Regions from separate parts of the Pseudoalteromonas distincta genome, predicted to be linked through region 1. Evidence: predicted binding sites of a transcription regulator. Region 1 holds the regulator's gene; the other holds the start of a gene.

Region 1 (3,204 bases):
ATTTGAAAATAATGATCAGGTTATAATAAAAATAAAACCTCACACGGTGAATTTTTTCGAATCGTAATTAATTTGTTATTCGCTGTGTTTTTATCTGTAAAACTAAGGAATAACAATGGCGCAAGCGCAATCAGGGATTTGTGCTGAAGCAAACTTACACGGTTTGCACTTATTTTTTAATGTGTTTGATGGTCAAGACGAATCACTTCGCGCAAAGTTAAAACAAGTAAGCGCTATAGAAGAAGAGTTTAGCGATCAATTTTCAGAATCAATGCTCTCTTGTATGGTTGCTATTGGTGCGCAATACTGGCCGCATATCCTCCCTGAATACATTCCAAGCGAATTACAGAGCTTTCCTAATATAACCCATAGCGATCACCAAATGAGCGTACAACCGTGCGATTTATTTGTGCAAATTCGCTCTGACCGTGAAGACGTTAACCATTTATTTGCGCTACAAATTTTAAAATTATTTGCCCCCGATGTAGAGCTGGTGGAGCAAATTCGGAATTTTCGCTTTTTAGATGGTCGTGATTTTAACGGTTTTATTTATGGTGGCGACACCGCACATGGAAGAAAAAAGCGCGCTACGGCTTTAATCAGCAACCCTGGTAGCTTTGAAGATCAGGGGAGTTATATTCATGTTCAGCGTTATAAACATGATTTAACTATGTGGCAGCATTTATCATTGAGTGAGCAAGAGCAAATAATGGGACGTACGCGTCTTGATAACACGCTAATTACCCCAGCGGTCGAAACCAGCCATGCTTCGCGAAGTGAGCTAAAAGACGAAGACGGACAACCGCTACTATTAAATCAAAGCATGCCTTATGGCGACGTGTATGAGCAGGGAATGTTATCAATTACATGCGCTTGTACGGGCACCGCATTTGAAAAAGTACTTAATAGTCGTTTAGGGGAAGGGGATTGCTACGACCACTGGCTTGATTTTACTCAAGCCGATATGGGTTCTGCTTTCTTTGCACCTTCAATAGGGTTTTTAAAACAAATTTAATTTGCTATTAAACCGTATCAAATAAAATGCGAACGCGTTCAAGTGTTACATCTATTTCAGATATTTTAGCAGGAGCGATAAAAATAGTGTCATCGCCGGCAATAGTTCCTAGTACGCCATCTGCTTTACCTAATGAATCTAATAAACGTGCAATAAGCTGAGCAGCACCTGGGCTGGTACGAATGATGATCATCATTTCGTTGTGCATAATGTCGATTACTAATTGGCGTAATGGGCTTTTAGCCGTAGGTACACCCATTTCAGCAGGTAAGCAGTAAACCATTTCTTGTTTGGCATTACGTGTGCGTACAGCGCCAAACTTACTTAACATGCGTGATACTTTACTTTGGCTTATATTGTCAAAACCTTGATCTTTTAACGCATCAACTATTTCGCCTTGAGAGCCAAAATTTTCTTCTTTTAATAGTGATTTAAATGCTTTTACCAGTGCTTCTTGTTTATCTTGTGGTTGCATAGTCTTTATTCGTTTTTGTTATTTATGCCGCAAATTCTACACAAAAATGAATAATTATGCAGCAGTTGTTTAGTTAACTTGCCAGTTTGATGCGTTAAATCACATAAGTTTACGACTATGGTCGAAAATATACTTGAAATAGACAGGATAAATTTGTTTTTAGTCGCTAATTTCATTATCTTAAGAGCCACAAATGTTTCCTACCTCAAATTACGGAGAATTCCAATGAAAGTTGCTGTATTAGGTGCTGCAGGCGGTATCGGCCAAGCGTTGTCTTTATTATTAAAAACAGGCTTACCAGCTGGCTCTGAATTATCACTTTATGATGTTGCACCAGTAGTACCAGGTGTTGCGGTTGACCTTTCTCACATCCCAACAGATGTTAAAGTTGCAGGCTTTGGCGCAGACGATTTAAATAAAGCGCTTGAAGGTTCTGACATCGTTCTTATCCCAGCGGGTATGCCACGTAAACCAGGTATGGATCGTGCTGATTTATTCAATGTAAATGCTGGCATCATCAAAACTTTAGCAGAAGGCATTGTTGCCAGCTGCCCTAAAGCGTTAGTAGGTATTATTACTAACCCAGTAAATGGCACAGTTCCAATTGTTGCTGAAGTATTCAAAAAAGCAGGTACTTACGACGCTAAACGCGTATTCGGTATTACTACGCTTGACGTTATTCGTTCAGAAGCATTTGTTGCTGAACTTAAAGGCGTAGACGTAGCAACTGTAAAAGTACCAGTAATTGGTGGTCACTCAGGCACAACGATTCTGCCTCTACTTTCTCAAGTTGAAGGTGTTTCTTTCACTGATGAAGAAGTTGCTGCACTTACTCCACGTATCCAAAATGCGGGTACTGAAGTTGTAAATGCTAAAGCAGGCGGTGGTTCAGCTACGCTATCTATGGGTGCTGCTGCAGCTCGTTTTTGTATGTCTTTAGTTAAAGGCCTACAAGGTGAAGAAGTTGTAGATTACGCTTACGTTGCTGTTGAAAATGGCGATGCAGAGTACTTTGCACATCCAGTACGTTTAGGTAAAAACGGCGTAGAAGAAATTCTTTCTTACGGCGAACTAAGCGCATTTGAAACAAAAGCAAAAAATGACATGCTTGAAACTCTGAAAAAAGACATCAAAGAAGGTGTTGATTTCATGGCGTAATAGCCGGTTTAAGCAACAAAAAAGCCTGCATTTGCAGGCTTTTTTATTGCTCAGAATTAATGTCACACTGTGTAACTAGTTAAAACTAGTGGTCCCGGTCAACCGCAATACGGGCAAGGCTTATAAGTGCTTGCTTATAGTCAGACTCAGCTAAAAAGTCTAAACAGGCAATGGCTTTTTCGGCCTCAAGCTCTGCTTTTTGCATTGTAAACTCAAGCGCATTAGTTTGTTTTAGTGCAGTTAAAATTTCTTCTAAATGCTCCATACCATTACTGTGCTCTATTGCATCACGAATAAGCTGTGTTTGCTGCTCGCTACCATGTTGCATAGCATAAATAAGCGGAAGGGTTGGTTTGCCTTCAGCTAAATCATCGCCAATGTTTTTACCTAGCTGCTCAGCATCTGCATTGTAATCGAGTACGTCATCTACTAGTTGAAACGCAGTACCTAAATGCATACCGTATAGGTTTAGTGCATCAAGTGTCGCTTGGTCTTGCTCTGTGATAATGGCAGCAAGGCCTGTAGCTGCTTCAAATAATTTAGCTGTTTTAGAGTA
Region 2 (3,204 bases), 170 kb from region 1:
TTCTAATTGATAGCTTTTGTAATGATTAGCAGATTTAATACCTTCTTCATCAAAGGTAAGTGTTACCTCAGAGCCTGATGCTCTGCTGAGCATTTGTCTGGTTACCCACCATGGTCTGCGATAGTAAAATGCGACGCACTCGAGTACCGCTAACATGATCATAAACGATCCTAAGTAATGATCGTCTAAAACATAAATGCCAAATAAACCAAGCGCAACTAACAACACAAGTAAAAAGTATTTAGGTTTTGCACGCTTACTATAAGGGAGTGACTCATCAAAACACTCGTAAAAGTAGGGTTTATCTAATGTGTAGGTGGTTGTGAATGCCATTTTGCCTTGCTTTAAATATCGTTTTTTTTATTTTAACAAGCTAACTGCTAAATGAGCAGCTTTATAGTCAGTGATTTTATTACTGGCACAAAAAAACGGCTCGAAAGCCGTTTTTTTTAGCGGTACAAGAAGAATTAACAGTTAGTTTCTTCAGCGTTCACGCCTTCTTTAACATTTTCACATGCATCTTCAACAGAGTTTTGCACGTCAGTTACTGCTTCGTCGATACGTTCGCCAGCATCTTCTGCATGGTTGTCTTCACAACCCATCATGAAAAAACCTGCAAATACTGCGATTAGTGCTGCTTTTAAAGTTGTAGAGTTCATAGTGTAATTCCTTGTAAGTATTAATTAAATTTTAGTGTTTGTTAGTTGAATGCTTTATCTACCTGGGTGATTTACCACGTAGGGCACCTGAAACTAATGAAATCACTAAAAGTACTAAAAAGATAAAAAATATAATTTTTGCTATACCAGCTGCGGCACCTGCGATGCCACCAAAACCTAACACTGCAGCGATTAAAGCAATAACTAAAAATGTAATTGTCCAGCGTAACATTGTTTTCTCCTTGGTTATCAAATTTGCTCATAATAACTAATGCCAGTTATATGCCAAAACTTATTTGTTATAAATATCAATTGGTTATGGTTTTTTGCTATTACTCTAGTTATTAGTTGGTTAGTAACTTTTACGCTTTGTTATGTAAGTTATTCACACTGTTGCAAATAACTGCTAAATGTTCACTAAACAAACTTATTTTGGTAAGACCAATTAACAATTGGTGTGTGGCTTTGCATTTAATATTAAGAATTAGTGTTTATTTTTACTTAGCTTGATAGTTAATTAACAACTTCCATATAACTATTAGCTATAGTCGTTATTTCTTGTATGTATTGTAGAGCGCGTGATTGCTGAGTTATAGCATGTAAATTAATTGAGTGTTATGTTGTTTATTGTTTAATTGGTTTTACCAATTTACAAGATGTAGACAAAGCGATTAGTTTTGTTATTATCCAGTGAATAAATATTTAATTAAATCGATTTTTTATTTTCGATATGGGTTTCAAGGGGAGAAAAATGGATATAGGTGCTCTACTCACAACGGCTGGTAACTTAATGCTTACTGGCATGGTTGGGGTGTTTGTATTTCTGTCGATATTAATTGGTGCAGTAACGCTTATGTCTAATTTGGTGACGCGCTTTAGCGAACCTGACGTGGCGACACCAGTTAAATCACCATCTTTTAAATCTCAAGGTGTGCCTAATGAGCACATCGCTGCTATTAGTGCTGCCATTGCTCAGTACAAATCAAATAATAAATAAGGGGCACACACATGGCTAAATTAAAATTAACAGAATTGGTATTACGCGATGCTCACCAATCATTATTAGCAACGCGTATGCGCCTAGACGATATGCTACCGATTGCTAGCAAATTAGACGATGCGGGTTATTGGTCTATTGAATCGTGGGGCGGTGCTACATTTGACTCGTGTATTCGTTATTTAGGCGAAGATCCTTGGGAACGTATTCGTGCTCTTAAAAAAGCGATGCCTAATACTAAACAGCAAATGCTATTACGCGGTCAAAACTTATTAGGTTACCGCCATTACGCTGATGACGTAGTTGAAAAGTTTGTAGAACGCGCACATAAAAATGGCGTTGATGTATTTCGTATATTTGATGCAATGAACGATGTTCGCAATCTAGAAACAGCTATTAAAGCGGCTGTAAAAGTGGGCGCTCACGCTCAAGGTACTATTTCGTACACAGTTAGCCCAGTTCATACACTTGATATGTGGTTAACTCTTGCAAAACAGCTTGAAGATATGGGTTGTCACTCAATTTGTATTAAAGATATGGCGGGTTTATTAAAGCCGTACGATGCTGAAAAACTAATTAAAGCACTTAAAGAAACTGTATCTATTCCAATTGCTATGCAGTGCCACGCTACAACAGGTTTAAGTACTGCTACTTACCAAAAAGCAATTGATGCTGGCATTGATATGCTCGATACCGCTATTTCATCAATGAGTATGACTTATGGACATTCTGCAACTGAAACTATTGTATCGATAGTTGAAGGGACTGAGCGTGATACTGGGCTTGATTTAAACCACCTAGAAGAAATTGCTGCTTACTTTAGAGATGTACGTAAAAAATATGCGGCATTTGAAGGTAGCTTAAAAGGGGTTGACGGGCGTATTTTATTAGCTCAAGTACCTGGTGGCATGCTTACAAACATGGAAAACCAACTTAAAGAGCAAGGCGCAGCCGATAAGCTTAATGAGGTTTTACTTGAGATCCCACGTGTACGTGAAGATCTTGGCTTTTTACCTTTAGTAACACCAACGTCGCAAATTGTTGGCACTCAAGCGGTACTTAATGTGCTAACGGGTGAGCGTTATAAAACAATTACTAAAGAAACTGCTGGCGTATTAAAAGGTGAATATGGCTTAACACCAGCACCAATGAATAAAGAGCTACAAGAGCGCGTGCTTGATGGAGCGGAAGTTATTACTTGTCGCCCTGCTGATAACATTGCACCTGAGCTTGCAACGCTTGAAGCTGAGTTATTAAAAGAAGCACAAGAGCAAGGTTTAACACTTGCTGATGATCAAATTGATGACGTATTAACTTATGCATTATTCCCACAAGTTGGTTTGAAGTTTATTAAAAACCGCAACAACCCAGATGCATTTGAGCCAGTACCTTCTGTTGAAGATAAAAGCAGTAAAGCACCTTCTAAATCAGTTTCAAATAATAACAAAGTGAAGGCTGAGCAATACAGCGTAAAAGTAGATGGTAAAGTTTATGACGTAGTCGTAGCGCAAGGTGGTGAACTTAAGGAAGTAACATTAAAAGACTCTG

What was found. The regulator ArgR, encoded in region 1, controls arginine synthesis, uptake and breakdown. The targets are predictions, from matches to a motif close to ANTGAATANNTATTCANT.
Region 2: the regulator ArgR is predicted to act here: its motif matches at 1,349-1,366, upstream of FFU37_RS12545 (OadG family protein).

What each region holds. Positions count from the first base shown of each region.
Region 1 is NZ_CP040558.1:2,989,351-2,992,554, reverse strand. Features, by position in the region: gene FFU37_RS13360 (ABC transporter ATP-binding protein) at 1-67, shown strand, start outside; gene FFU37_RS13355 (Dyp-type peroxidase) at 116-1,015, shown strand; gene argR (transcriptional regulator ArgR) at 1,023-1,490, opposite strand; gene mdh (malate dehydrogenase) at 1,716-2,648, shown strand; gene ispB (octaprenyl diphosphate synthase) at 2,734-3,204, opposite strand, start outside.
Region 2 is NZ_CP040558.1:2,815,074-2,818,277, reverse strand. Features, by position in the region: gene FFU37_RS12560 (YcxB family protein) at 1-333, opposite strand, end outside; gene FFU37_RS12555 (hypothetical protein) at 468-659, opposite strand; gene FFU37_RS12550 (DUF1328 domain-containing protein) at 718-891, opposite strand; gene FFU37_RS12545 (OadG family protein) at 1,411-1,656, shown strand; gene oadA (sodium-extruding oxaloacetate decarboxylase subunit alpha) at 1,668-3,204, shown strand, end outside.